3 regions of the Streptomyces sp. NPDC020747 genome follow, and region 1 is predicted to be linked to each of the others. Evidence: predicted binding sites of a transcription regulator. Region 1 holds the regulator's gene; each other region holds the start of a gene.
The links. The regulator HrcA, encoded in region 1, represses chaperone genes, less so after heat shock. The targets are predictions, from matches to a motif close to TTNGCACTCNGNNNNNCNGAGTGCNAA.
Positions count from the first base shown of each region.

Region 2: groL (chaperonin GroEL) is a predicted target of HrcA. The motif match lies at 2,850-2,876, and genes of this name have one in related genera.
Region 3: groES (co-chaperone GroES) is a predicted target of HrcA. The motif match lies at 2,042-2,068, and genes of this name have one in related genera.

Region 1 is NZ_JBIRTJ010000007.1:325,018-329,838, forward strand. It holds gene ACH4YP_RS20935 (16S rRNA (uracil(1498)-N(3))-methyltransferase) at 1-467, opposite strand, end outside; gene ACH4YP_RS20940 (nitronate monooxygenase) at 464-1,549, opposite strand; gene dnaJ (molecular chaperone DnaJ) at 1,845-2,981, opposite strand; gene hrcA (heat-inducible transcriptional repressor HrcA) at 2,982-3,998, opposite strand; gene ACH4YP_RS20955 (MBL fold metallo-hydrolase) at 4,246-4,821, shown strand, end outside.
Region 2 is NZ_JBIRTJ010000006.1:232,434-237,254, forward strand. It holds gene ACH4YP_RS18505 (NADH:flavin oxidoreductase) at 1-776, opposite strand, end outside; gene groL (chaperonin GroEL) at 1,096-2,724, opposite strand; gene ACH4YP_RS18515 (cold-shock protein) at 3,060-3,266, opposite strand; gene ACH4YP_RS18520 (ubiquitin-like small modifier protein 1) at 3,722-3,997, opposite strand; gene thrC (threonine synthase) at 4,077-4,821, opposite strand, start outside.
Region 3 is NZ_JBIRTJ010000002.1:88,501-93,321, forward strand. It holds gene ACH4YP_RS05520 (methyltransferase domain-containing protein) at 1-150, opposite strand, end outside; gene ACH4YP_RS05525 (polysaccharide deacetylase family protein) at 241-1,146, shown strand; gene ACH4YP_RS05530 (polysaccharide deacetylase family protein) at 1,143-1,916, shown strand; gene groES (co-chaperone GroES) at 2,213-2,521, shown strand; gene groL (chaperonin GroEL) at 2,661-4,286, shown strand; gene ACH4YP_RS05545 (ester cyclase) at 4,424-4,821, opposite strand, start outside.

The DNA of each region.
Region 1 (4,821 bases):
GTGGTCATCGCGTCCGCGACCCGCGGAAACCGCACCCGCCGCGACTGCTTGCCCGCCTCACGCACGGTGGCCCGCCACTTCCCGAGCGCCTTGAGTCCCCGCTCGCCCTTCCACTGCGTGATGCAGCGGGACGCGGCCCACGGGACGATCTCGTCGACACCGGTCTCCGTCATGGTCTCGACGGCGAGTTCACCGCGGTCACCCTTGGGGAGGGCCTGGACGACGGTGATACGGGGAGCCGGCTCGGGCTCCTCAAGTACTCCGGCGATGTCCGTCACCACGAGCCGGTCCTTGCCCTCGGCCGCCTTGACGACGCCCTCGGCCCAGCGCCCGTGCCCGTCGGTGAGGACGACGTCCTCGCCGGGCTGCAGCCGCCGCACCGACACCGCGTGCCGTCCCTCGGGGCCGTCGAGGACGAACTCGGGCCCGCCCGGCACCACATCCACCACGAACACCGGCGCGGTCAACGGACCGGCCCCGCGCCCGAGTTGGACGACAACGCTGTCTTCGCGGCGGCGAGTTCGGCCGCGAGAACCTCGACCAGCTGTCCGGCGGGCAGCTCGCGCGCGAGCCGGTGGCCCTGTCCCGCCCACAGCGCCATCCCCTGCGCGTCCCCCGCCTTGGCCGCGGCCTTGCGCAGGGGGGAGGTGAGGTGGTGGACCTCGGGGTAGGCGGCGGGCGCGTACGGCCCGTGCTCGCGCATGAAGCGGTTCATCAGCCCCCGCGCGGGCCGGCCGGAGAAGGCGCGCGTCAACTCCGTACGTACGAAGAGGGGGTTGGTCAGTGCCTGCTTGTGCACGGCGTTGGCGCCGGACTCGGGGGTGGCGAGGAACGCCGTGCCGAGCTGGGCGGCGCTCGCGCCCGCGGCGAGCGCGGCGGCGATCTGGCTGCCGCGCATGATGCCGCCGGCCGCGACGATCGGGATCTGCACGGTCTCGCGGACCTGTGCGATCAGCGAGAGCAGTCCGATGCCCGAGCCGTCGGTCTCCGGGTTGTCGCGGTGGGTGCCCTGGTGGCCGCCGGCCTCGACGCCCTGCACGATCACCGCGTCGGCGCCCGCCCACTGCACGGCCTGCGCCTCCTCGGCGGTGGTCGCCGTGACGAGGGTCAGCGTGCCGGCCCGGCTCAGGGAGTCCAGGACGTCACGCGTGGGGCAGCCGAAGTGGAAGGAGACGACCGGTACCGGGTTGTCGAGGAGTACGGCGAGCTTGGCGTCGTATCCGTCGTCGCGTCCGCTGTCGGGGTCGCCCAGTTCGGTCTCGTACCAGGAGGCCTCGCCGGCGAGTTGGTGGGCGTAGACCTCGACCGCGGCCGCGTCGGCGTACTCGGGCTGCGGCATGAACAGGTTCACGCCGAACGGGCGGCTCGTGGTGCCCCGCAACTGCTTGATCTCCTGGTACATGCCGTCGGCCGTTTTGTAGCCGGCGGCGAGGAAACCGAGCCCCCCGGCTTCGGACACGGCCGCTGTGAGCTGCGGCACGGAGACGCCGCCCGCCATGGGGGCCTGCACGATCGGGAGTGGGAAGAGATCGGTCAGCGCGGAGGACATGACGGCATGTTGTCACGTCCTCCGTACAAGTCCGAATCCGGCCTTCCCTCGGGCATAAGCCACGGGAATCAGGCCGCGGGGCGGTTTCCCCTTCGGCCTGAACGGCCTCGTCCTCAAACTCCCCCACTCTCGGCTTCGCTCGAGCGGGGGGACCCCCACGACGGGCTGAAGGTGTCGGCCCGGGCCGCGAAGTCTTCAGCCCCTCCGGCGTTTGAGGAGCGGGGGTTCGGGGGCTGGCCCCCGAGACGGGACGGGAAGGGGCGGCGGGGGCGAAACAAACCCCCCGCACAACCCCTCAGCGACCGTTGAACGCGTCCTTCAGCCTGGAGAACAGCCCCTGCTGCCCGGGTTGAAACTGACCCGTGGGCCGCTCCTCCCCCCGAAGCTGCGCCAACTCCCGCAGCACCCTCTCCTGCTCGGGATCAAGCTTGCTCGGCGTCATGACCTCGACATGCACGATGAGATCCCCGCGCCCGCCACCGCGAAGGTGCGTGATCCCGCGCCCGTGCAACGGAACCGACTGCCCGGACTGGGTCCCCGGACGGATGTCGATCTCTTCCATCCCGTCGAGCGTCTCCAGCGGAACCTTCGTCCCGAGAGCCGCCGCGGTCATCGGAATGGTGACCGTGCAGTGCAGGTCGTCACCGCGCCGCTGGAAGGTGGAGTGCGCGACCTCGTGGATCTCGACGTAGAGGTCACCGGCGGGACCGCCGCCGGGCCCGACCTCACCCTCGCCCGCGAGCTGGATCCGCGTGCCGTTGTCGACACCGGCGGGAATCTTCACGGTCAGGGTCCGCCGCGAGCGGACCCGCCCGTCACCGGCGCACTCGGGGCACGGCGTCGGAACGACCGTCCCGAACCCCTGGCACTGCGGACACGGCCGGGACGTCATGACCTGGCCCAGGAAGGACCGGGTGACCTGGGACACCTCACCGCGCCCGCGGCACATGTCACAGGTCTGCGCGGAGGTGCCGGGCGCCGCGCCCTCGCCACTGCACGTCGTACACACGACGGCCGTGTCGACCTGGATGTCCTTCGTCGTGCCGAAGGCCGCCTCGTCGAGGTCGATCTCCAGCCGGATCATCGCGTCCTGGCCGCGCCGCGTGCGCGACCGCGGGCCCCGCTGCGACGCCGTGCCGAAGAAGGCGTCCATGATGTCCGAGAAGTTCCCGAACCCGCCGGCGCCGAAGCCACCCGCGCCCTGGCCGCCCGCCTGGGACAGCGGGTCACCGCCGAGGTCGTAGACCTGCTTCTTCTGCGGGTCCGACAACACCTCGTACGCGGCGTTGATCTCCTTGAAGCGCTCTTGCGTCTTCGGATCGGGATTGACGTCCGGATGCAGCTCGCGTGCGAGCCGCCGGAATGCCTTCTTGATCTCGTCCTGGGACGCGTCGCGGCGCACGCCGAGTACGGCGTAGTAGTCCGTGGCCACTTACGACTCCGCCAGGATCTGTCCTACGTACCGTGCCACCGCTCGTACCGCTCCCATCGTTCCGGGGTAATCCATGCGCGTCGGTCCGACGACGCCAAGTTTTGCTACTGCCTCGACGCCCGAACCGTAGCCGACCGAGACGACGGACGTGGAGTTGAGTCCCTCATGGGCGTTCTCGTGACCGATCCGTACGGCCATGCCCGAATCATTGACCTCACCAAGGAGTTTGAGGAGAACGACCTGCTCCTCAAGTGCCTCCAGGACCGGACGGATGGTGAGGGGAAAGTCATGTCCGAAGCGGGTGAGATTGGCGGTGCCGCCGATCATCAGCCGCTCCTCGGTCTCCTCGACGAGAGTCTCCATGAGGGTGGAGAGCACCGTCGCGACCGTACCCCGGTCGTCCGACTCGAACGCGTCGGGGAGATCCTGCACCAGCTGCGGGACGTCCGCGAAACGGCGGCCCGCGATCCGGCTGTTGAGCCGCGCGCGCAGATCCGCCACGGAGGCCTCCCCGAAGGGAGCCGGACAGTCCACCATGCGCTGCTCGACCCGGCCGGTGTCCGTGATCAGTACGAGCATGACTCGGGCCGGGGCCAGCGCCAGCAGCTCCACATGACGCACGGTCGAACGCGTCAGGGACGGGTACTGCACGACGGCGACCTGCCGGGTGAGCTGCGCGAGGAGCCGGACGGTCCGCCCCACGACGTCGTCGAGGTCGACGGCGTTGTCGAGGAAGCTGTGGATCGCCCGCCGCTCCGGCGCGGTCATCGGCTTGACGCCCGCGAGTCTGTCGACGAAGAGGCGATAGCCCTTGTCCGTGGGGATACGGCCGGCGCTGGTGTGCGGCTGGGCGATGTAGCCCTCGTCCTCCAGCACGGCCATGTCGTTACGGACGGTCGCCGGGGAGACGCCCAGCCGGTGGCGCTCCGTGAGCGCCTTGGAACCGACCGGCTCCTCGGTGCCCACATAGTCCTGGACGATGGCGCGCAGCACTTCGAGCCTGCGTTCACTGAGCATCGCGCACACCTCCAGCTGGTCTTCCCCGCGGTCTTCGATCATCCTCGATCGCCTTGCCTGGCACTCAGCGTGCGCGAGTGCCAGCATCCCCGGGCCAAGTGTACGGCCGCTGGGCACGACCCGGGCAAGGCCGTCCCCGCGATGTCACGACGACGTGTACGGGCCTGTCCCGCTCTGTCCCGACTACTGTCCGCTGCCGCCCGCTGCTGTCCGCGCACTTCACGGGGCGTAGAGCTAGCGTCGGCGTATGAGGGTGACTTGGGAAGAGGCCGGGTGGGAGGAACTGGGTCCGCGTGTGGGGCGCTGCCGGCTTCCGGTGTGGGACTGCACGGCGGGGCTCGTGGTGGGCGAGAGTGCGGCGCTCATGATCGACGCGGGGTCGGGGCCCCGGGAGGGCGCGCGGCTGCGTACGGAGGCGCGGCGGTTGCTCGGGGGCGGGCGGGTCACCCATCTCGCGCTCACCCACCCGCATTTCGACCATGTCTTCGGCGCGGCGGCGTTCGCGGGGGCCGAGGTCTTCGGAGCGGCGGGTCTTGAGCGGGTGCTCGTCGACGGACGGGACGAGTTGCGGGCGGACGCCGTACGCAACGGCGCCGACCCCAGCGAGGCGGCCGACGCGGCGGACCTGCTAGTCCACCCCCGGCACCTCGTCTCCGGCGAGAGGACCCTCGACCTGGGCGGCGGAGTCCGGGTCCTACTGGCGAACGTGGGCCCCGGCCACACGTCCCACGACCTGGCGGTTCTGGTCCACGGCGAGCTGGGGGACGTCGGGGGCAGGGGAGGTTCGGCAGGCCCGGGAGACCTCGGAGGCCCGGCAGGTCCG
Region 2 (4,821 bases), on a different contig from region 1:
GCGAGCGGGGTCAGCAGCGCCTCCAGCTCCTCCGGCGTCTCGGCGAGGCGTGCCTCGTACGCCTGCTGCTTCCACTGCGAGAAGCGGAAGAGGATCGGGAAGGTCGGCGAGACGGCGGCGCGCACGGCGGCCACGATCTCCGCGGCGAACTTCGTCCGCGCGACGAGGTCACCGCCGTACGCGTCCGTGCGACGGTTCGTGCCCGCCCACAGGAACTGGTCGATCAGGTAGCCGTGCGCGCCGTGCAGTTCGACCCCGTCGAAGCCGATGCGCTCGGCGGCGGCAGCGGCCTCCGCGAAGGCCTGGATGACGTCGTCCAGGTCCAGCTGGGTCATGGCCCTGCCGGTGACCTCGGCGCCCTCCGTGTGGATGCCGGACGGGCTGACGGACGGGGCGTCCGCGAACGGCGGCTCGCCGGCCCTGCGCACGCTCCCGATGTGCCACAGCTGCGGCACGATCTTCCCGCCCGCCGCGTGCACGGCCTCGGCGACCCTCGCCCACCCGGCCAGCTGCTCCTCACCGTGGAAACGCGGGATGTCGTCGCGCTGCCCGGCCGAGTCATGGCCCACGTACGTGCCCTCGGTGACGATCAGGCCGACCCCGGCGGCGGCACGGCGCGCGTAGTACGACGCCACGTCCTCCCCCGGAACACCGCCCGGCGAGAACTGCCGGGTCATCGGCGCCATCGCGATCCGGTTCGGAACGGTCAGGCCGTTGAGGGAGACGGGCCGGGAAAGGATCTCGGCCGCACGGGAGGCGGAGGGGGCGACAGTCACGTAGGGGCTCCTCGTGGGGTGGAGTGGTCGAGCGGTCGGTCGGGCGGACGATCTGCGGATCCATGTGCGTGTGCGCGCATCCCCATTGGTATGTGCACACGCATGAACCACTCCACACGACAACCGCCCCGGCCCTCAGCGCATTCCGTCACCACGCCGCACGCCCCTGTGACCCCGGACACGCCCGAGGGCGGCACCCCTGGAATGGGATGCCGCCCTCGTTCGCGTAATGCGAAGTACCGCGCGATGCGGAGTACTGCGTACTGCGAAGTACTGCCTGCTGCGATGAACCGCCGAGCCTTTCTGCTTACGCAGGGGCTCAGAAGTCCATGTCACCGCCCGGCATGCCGCCACCGGCGCCGGCGCCGGCGCCGGCCTTCTCCGGCTTGTCGGCGATGACGGCCTCGGTGGTGAGGAACAGCGCGGCGATGGACGCGGCGTTCTGCAGGGCAGAGCGCGTGACCTTCGCCGGGTCGATGATGCCTTCGGCGATCATGTCGACGTACTCACCGGTCGCGGCGTTGAGGCCGTGGCCGACGGGAAGGTTGCGCACCTTCTCGACGATGACGCCACCCTCCAGGCCGCCGTTGACGGCGATCTGCTTGAGCGGGGCCTCCAGGGCGAGCTTCACGGCGTTGGCGCCGGTCGCCTCGTCACCATCGAGGTCCAGCTTCTCGAAGACCGAGGAGGCCTGGAGCAGGGCCACGCCACCACCGGCGACGATGCCCTCCTCGACGGCCGCCTTCGCGTTGCGAACGGCGTCCTCGATGCGGTGCTTGCGCTCCTTGAGCTCGACCTCGGTGGCGGCACCGGCCTTGATGACGGCCACGCCGCCGGCCAGCTTCGCCAGGCGCTCCTGGAGCTTCTCGCGGTCGTAGTCCGAGTCCGAGTTCTCGATCTCGGCACGGATCTGGTTGACGCGACCGGCAACCTGGTCCGCCGAACCCGAGCCGTCCACGATCGTCGTCTCGTCCTTGGTGATGACGATCTTGCGAGCGCGGCCGAGCAGCTCCAGGCCGGTGTTCTCCAGCTTGAGGCCGACCTCCTCGGAGATGACCTCGCCGCCCGTGAGGATGGCGATGTCGTTCAGCATCGCCTTGCGGCGGTCACCGAAGCCCGGAGCCTTGACGGCGACGGACTTGAAGGTGCCACGGATCTTGTTGACGACCAGGGTCGACAGGGCCTCGCCCTCGACGTCCTCGGCGATGATCAGCAGCGGCTTGCCCGACTGCATGACCTTCTCCAGGAGCGGGAGCAGGTCCTTGACGTTGGCGATCTTCGAGTTGGCGATCAGGATGTAGGGGTCGTCGAGGACGGCCTCCATACGCTCCATGTCGGTCGCGAAGTACGCCGAGATGTAGCCCTTGTCGAAGCGCATGCCCTCGGTGAGCTCGAGCTCCAGACCGAAGGTCTGGGACTCCTCGACCGTGATGACGCCTTCCTTGCCGACCTTGTCCATCGCCTCGGCGATGAGCTCGCCGATCTGGGTGTCGGCGGCGGAGATGGAGGCCGTCGAAGCGATCTGCTCCTTGGTCTCGACATCCTTGGCCTGCTCAAGGAGGGCACCGGAGACGGCCTCGACGGCCTTCTCGATACCGCGCTTGAGAGCCATCGGGTTGGCGCCGGCGGCGACGTTGCGAAGGCCCTCGCGGACCAGCGCCTGCGCCAGAACGGTCGCGGTGGTCGTACCGTCACCGGCGACGTCGTCCGTCTTCTTGGCGACTTCCTTGACCAGCTCAGCGCCGATCTTCTCGTACGGGTCCTCGAGCTCGATCTCCTTGGCGATGGAAACACCATCGTTGGTGATCGTGGGGGCGCCCCACTTCTTCTCGAGGACGACGTTGCGACCCTTGGGACCAAGGGTGACCTTGACGGCGTCGGCGAGCTGGTTCATCCCGCGCTCGAGACCGCGCCGTGCCTCCTCGTCGAACGCGATGATCTTGGCCATGTGAAGTGGTCCTCCCGGACTGGGGTGGAATCTCCAGGACCGCGCCCGCGCCCGCGACGGACGGCCTGCCGACCTCGTGGTTCCTTGCCCCACCCGGCCTGCGGGCCTCACCGACCCGGTCCTCGTTATCACTCTCACCTTCAGAGTGCTAACGCCAATGATTAGCACTCGACCCATGCGAGTGCAAGCGGCTCAGGATGATCCGCAGGTGGGAGCAGGTGGGAAGAGAGCGCGCGTACGGCGCGCACGGGGTGCGGGCGTGCCGAAGGGCCCGCACCCCGGGGGGTACGAGCCCTTCGGAAGAAGAACGTCGCTGCAGTAAGTCGGCGCGTGCTTCAGCCGGTCGCCAGTCGGACCATGTCCGCCTGCGGCCCCTTCTGGCCTTGCGAGATCTCAAAATCGACCCGCTGACCCTCTTCCAGGGTGCGGTAGCCGTCCATCTGAATCGCGCTGTAGTGGACGAAAACATCCGCACCACCGTCGACCGCGATGAAGCCGTACCCCTTCTCCGCGTTGAACCATTTGACGGTGCCCTGAGCCATGCCTAACTCCCCTATTACTGGCCCTTGCACAGACCCGCACTTCGCGGATCCGGGTCAGACCTCACCCCCCAACGGTTGGGGGTGTGCGCCGGAACGCGTCGACCGCGGCTGAATGTATCCGTCCAACTGCCGTCTGCAACAGGTCAATCCGACGAGAATTCCGGGCACGACTGATCGGGAATATGTGAAGAATTCACGAAGATTCAGGGCAAGTCGGGCCCCGTGAATGCCATAAAAGGCTCAAAAAGGCGGGGCACTTTGGCTACTTCTTGTCGGGCTTCGGGCGGGATCTCAATGCGCCCGGCGTGCGGATCGAAGCAGGTTCCCCAACTGTACCGCGCTCAACCATACAGAATTGCCCCTTCCGCTTCTCTCACGGAGGGGGCAATTCGATGAACTCTCGGTGACGGCAGTTACCGAAGGTAATGATCAGCCTCCGGCACGGCCCCCGACGGTCAGCCGCCGGCGACGGCGGGAATGATCGACACCCCGGCCCCGTCCGGCGTCGCCGTCTCCAGCCCCTGCTCGAAACGCACGTCGTCGTCGTTCACGTACACGTTGACGAACCGCCGCAGCTGCCCCTGGTCGTCCAGGACCCGGGCGGCGATACCGGTGTGGTTCTTCTCCAGATCGGAGATGACCTCACCAAGAGTCGCCCCCTCGGCAGCGACCTCGGCCTTGCCGCCCGTGTAGGTGCGCAGGATGGTGGGGATACGTACGTTGACGCTCATGGGGTTGGACCTCCGGTCGGGTGCGAAGCGCCCCGTCAGGGGCGCGGGGAAGTGCGCGGTCTTTTAGGAGCGCGGCGAACTAACCGAGACCGGCCTCACGGAAGGAATCCAGGTTCGGACGAATGGTCGCGGTCAGCCCCGTGTCGGAAGCAACCGCGTCCAAGGTCTTCAGACCATCACCGGTGTTGAGCACGACAGTGGTCAGACTCGGATCCAGCAGACCGTTCTCGATCAGCTTCTTCGCCACTCCCACCGTCACACCACCGGCGGTCTCCGCAAAGATTCCCTCGGTACGCGCCAGCAACTTGATCGCGTCGACCACCTGCTCGTCGTTCACGTCCTCCACGGCCCCGCCCGTCCGCCGGGCGATATCGAGAACGTAAGGACCGTCCGCCGGATTTCCGATCGCGAGCGACTTCGCGATCGTGTTCGGCTTCTGCGGCCGTACGACGTCGTGCCCGGCCTTGTACGCCACGGACACCGGCGAGCAGCCCTCGGCCTGCGCACCGAAGATCTTGTACGGCTTGTCCTCGACGAGCCCGAGCTTGATCAGCTCCTGCAGCCCCTTGTCGATCTTCGTGAGCTGCGACCCGGAGGCGATGGGCACGACGAGCTGGTCCGGCAGCTGCCAGCCGAGCTGCTCGCAGATCTCGTACGCGAGGGTCTTGGAGCCCTCCGCGTAGTACGGCCGCAGGTTGACGTTGACGAAGCCCCAGCCCTCGCCGGCCGGGTCGCCGATCAGCTCGGAGCAGAAGCGGTTCACGTCGTCGTAGTTGCCCTCGATGCCGACGAGCTCGCCGCCGTAGACCGCGGCCATGACGACC
Region 3 (4,821 bases), on a different contig from region 1:
CGACACGAGCCCGACAGGATGCTCCCGCCGCAGCCGGGTGGCGACGGCCAGCTCCTGGGCGGGTTCGGTGTCCCGCACCTCGTCGAGCAGGGCACGCCCTCGGTCGGTGAGCAGGGCGGCGAATGAGGAGAGGGGATCGAGGTCGTTCACCGACCCATTGTGGGCCAGTCGGTGGACGGCAAGGTCCGGACGGCGGTGTCGACGCCTGGTGAGGGGTCTGACCTGTGAGTATCCGGACCTATGCGACTTGTGCGACAAAATTATAGAAACCTCTCACGCACCGCAGTCACGCTACTGACCGTCACCGCCCTCGCGGCCGGCTGCGCTGAAGCAACCCCCACCACTGTCAAGCCCGCCCCAGGCCAGCAACTCCTGAAGGCCCCACCGGCCCGAGCCATGGACACGTACGCCACCAAGCTGCGCCAGGAGCAGCGCGCCCGCGCCACCGCGGCGAAGAAGTGGGGGCTGGCCAAGCCCCCACTGCCCGCACCCCCCGCTCCCGGCAAGAAGCCCGACATCAGCACCCGCAAGGGCTTCGAGGTGGACGACCACGAGGGCCTGCCGCCCGTCTTCACCACGATTCCCACCAAGGACAAGGTCGTCTTCCTCACGATCGACGACGGCGCCGAGAAGGACCCGGCGTTCCTGCGGATGATGAGCGAGCTGAAGGTCCCGTACACGGCCTTCCTGAGCGACTACCTGGTCAAAGATGACTACGGCTACTTCAAGCAGATGCGGGACAAGGGCGTGGTCCTGAACAACCACACCCTCAACCACCGCTATATGCCGAACCTTTCCTACGAACGGCAGAAGAGCGAGATCTGCGGCATGCAGGACGTGATCGAGAAGCGCTACGGCAAGCGCCCGGCCCTCTTCCGCCCGCCCTTCGGCAACTACAACGAGGACACCCTGCGCGCGGCCAGGGCCTGCGGCATCAAGGCGGCCCCGCTGTGGAACGAGGAGGTCTTCGTCGACCGCTGGGACTACCGCGAGTTGGACCGGGACCTCCACCCCGGCGACATCGTTCTCAGCCACTTCCGCGGCAAGGAGCATTGGAAGGGCACGATGCCGGACATGGTCCGACGGTTCCTGAAGCTGGTCACGGACAAGGGGTACGCGGTGGCACGCATCGAGGACTACCTGTGAGGAAGCGGCCGGCCGCCGCCGCGGCACTGCTCGCGGGCCTGGTCTGCCTGGCCGGCTGCGCCCAGTCCGTGGACCCCATCGAGCGGCTGGGCAAGAAGGCCGCGCAGAAGGTACGCACGTACGGCCCCACCGAGGACCCGTACCGCCGCTGGGGTCTGACCGCTCCGCTGGCCCCGGCGCCGAAGCCGCCCGACCGGCGGCCCTCCGCCCGCACCGCGGGACCGGGCCTGCCGCCCGTCGTCGACCGCGTCCGCACCCGCGACCGGGTCGTCTTCCTGACCTTCGACGACGGCGCCGAGAAGGACCCGCAGTTCGTCGACATGGTCCGTGAACTGCGGCTGCCGGTCACGATGTTCCTCACGGACAGTGTCGTCGGGCCGGGGTACGCCCACTTCGGCAGGCTCCGCGCGGTCGGCGCGACCGTACAGAACCACACGCTCGACCACCCGTACCTGCCGGGACTCCCGTACGCCGGCCAGCGCGCCGAGATCTGCGGCCAGCAGGAGAAGCTCAAGCAGCGCTTCGGCATCCGCCCCCGGCTCTTCCGCCCGCCCTACGACGACTACAACACCGACACCCTGCGCGCGGCCGCCGACTGCGGACTGTCCGCCATCGTCCTCTGGCGCGACCCCGACCACCTCGCCCCGGGCGACATCCTGCACTGCCCGGAAGGCGAGAACGGCACGACTCTCACCGACGCGACGACCACCATGCTGAAGCGCATCCAGGGGGAGGGGTTCACGGTGGCGCGGCTGGAGGATTACCTGTAGCCCTCAGCCCGTCCGGCGTTTGAGGACGAGGCCGTTCAGGCCGAAAGGGGGGTCTGGGGGCGCAGCCCCCAGGGGCGTTCACCCCTGGCACCGGGCGCCGAACACCCCCTGACCGCCGGAGGTAATTGGCACTCCGCTTGACCGAGTGCTAATCGCAGTCATAGTCTCAGGCCTGGCACTCACCGCAGGAGAGTGCCAATAGCGACGGGCAGGTCCGGCACCCGCGACGACGGATCCACCTGGTCGCCACCTCAGACAGTTAACCCCGTGAGATCTCCGAAGGGGGAGGTCGGATCGTGACGACCACCAGCTCCAAGGTTGCCATCAAGCCGCTCGAGGACCGCATTGTGGTCCAGCCGCTCGACGCCGAGCAGACCACGGCCTCTGGCCTGGTCATCCCGGACACCGCCAAGGAGAAGCCCCAGGAGGGCGTCGTCCTGGCCGTGGGCCCGGGCCGCTTCGAGAACGGCGAGCGTCTTCCGCTCGACGTCAAGACCGGCGATGTCGTGCTGTACAGCAAGTACGGCGGCACCGAGGTGAAGTACAACGGCGAGGAGTACCTCGTCCTCTCGGCTCGCGACGTGCTCGCGATCGTCGAGAAGTAGTTCACCCGGCACCACCAGCATTCCCGGCATTACCAGCATTGCAGTGAACTGCGCCCCTGGCCCCCGCGACCTTATGAAGCCGGGCGTCGGGGGCGCGGTTCGTTTCACCCACGTTTTCCGAGAGGGCTGAACCGCTCCCATGGCGAAGATCCTGAAGTTCGACGAGGACGCCCGTCGCGCCCTCGAGCGCGGCGTCAACAAGCTTGCCGACACGGTCAAGGTGACGATCGGCCCCAAGGGCCGCAACGTCGTCATCGACAAGAAGTTCGGCGCACCCACCATCACCAACGACGGTGTCACGATCGCCCGCGAGGTCGAGCTCGACGACCCGTACGAGAACCTCGGCGCCCAGCTGGTGAAGGAGGTGGCGACCAAGACCAACGACATCGCGGGTGACGGTACGACCACCGCCACCGTGCTGGCCCAGGCGCTCGTCCGCGAGGGCCTGAAGAACGTCGCCGCCGGCGCGTCCCCCGCCCTCCTGAAGAAGGGCATCGACGCGGCCGTCGCCGCGGTCTCCGAGGAGCTCCTCGCGACCGCGCGCCCGATCGACGAGAAGTCCGACATCGCCGCCGTCGCCGGTCTGTCCGCCCAGGACAGCCAGGTCGGCGAGCTCATCGCCGAGGCGATGGACAAGGTCGGCAAGGACGGTGTCATCACCGTCGAGGAGTCCAACACCTTCGGTCTGGAGCTGGACTTCACCGAGGGCATGGCCTTCGACAAGGGCTACCTGTCGCCGTACTTCGTGACGGACCAGGAGCGCATGGAAGCCGTCCTGGACGACCCGTACATCCTGATCCACCAGGGCAAGATCTCCTCCATCCAGGACATGCTGCCGCTGCTGGAGAAGGTCATCCAGACCAACGCCTCCAAGCCGCTGCTGATCATCGCCGAGGACGTCGAGGGCGAGGCCCTGTCGACCCTGGTCGTGAACAAGATCCGCGGCACGTTCAACGCCGTCGCCGTGAAGGCCCCCGGCTTCGGTGACCGCCGCAAGGCGATGCTCGGTGACATGGCCGCGCTTACCGGCGCCGAGGTCATCGCCGAGGAGGTCGGCCTCAAGCTCGACCAGGTCGGCCTCGACGTGCTGGGCACCGCCCGCCGCGTCACCATCTCGAAGGACGACACGGTCATCGTCGACGGCGGTGGCGACACCGGCGCCGTGGCCGGCCGTGTCAACCAGATCAAGGCCGAGATCGAGAACACCGACTCCGACTGGGACCGCGAGAAGCTCCAGGAGCGCCTCGCGAAGCTGGCCGGCGGCGTGTGCGTCATCAAGGTCGGCGCCGCCACCGAGGTGGAGCTCAAGGAGAAGAAGCACCGTCTGGAGGACGCCATCTCCGCGACCCGCGCCGCGGTCGAGGAGGGCATCGTCTCCGGTGGTGGCTCCGCGCTCGTCCACGCCGTGAAGGTCCTCGAGGGCAACCTCGGCAAGACCGGCGACGAGGCCACCGGTGTGGCCGTCGTCCGCAAGGCCGCCGTCGAGCCGCTGCGCTGGATCGCCGAGAACGCCGGCCTGGAGGGTTACGTCATCACCTCCAAGGTCGCCGAGCTCGACAAGGGCCAGGGCTTCAACGCCGCGACCGGCGAGTACGGCGACCTGGTCAAGGCCGGCGTCATCGACCCGGTCAAGGTCACCCGCTCCGCCCTGGAGAACGCCGCCTCCATCGCCTCCCTGCTCCTCACGACCGAGACCCTGGTCGTCGAGAAGCCGGCCGAGGAAGAGGGCGACGCGGGCCACGGCGGTCACGGCCACTCCCACTAGGCACGAGCCCACTGGGCGTAAGCCGCTTTCGGGCAGCCCGAAGGGGCGTACGTCCCTGTAGGCGCCCGGCGAAGGCCCGGTACCCCGTGTCGAGGGGTGCCGGGCCTTCGTGCTGTCGTCGCCGCGGCCCGGCGCGGTCAGACCTCCAGCTGGTCCAGCGCCCCGAGCTGGTCCATCAGCCCCAGCCGGTCGTACTGCCACCACCCCTCGGCGACCTTGCCGTCCTCGCGGCACCGGTGAATGGTCATGCCGGTCATGGTGACCTGCTTGCCGTCGGCCGGTATCCCCATGAAGTCACCCTTGTGGGTGCCGTTCCAGGTCCAGCGCGTACAGACCCGGTCGCCGTCGGAGATCTGGTCCTCGATGGTGAACGCGAAGTCGAAACCGGCCCGCCACATCTCCACCTCGCGGCGCATGGCGTCCATCCCGATCACGTCCTGCTCGTTGGACGGATCATGGTCGTGGTAGTTCTCCGCGACGGTCTCGTCCCACGACGGCAGAGTGCCCTTCCCGGCGAGCAGTCCGAAGAGATTGC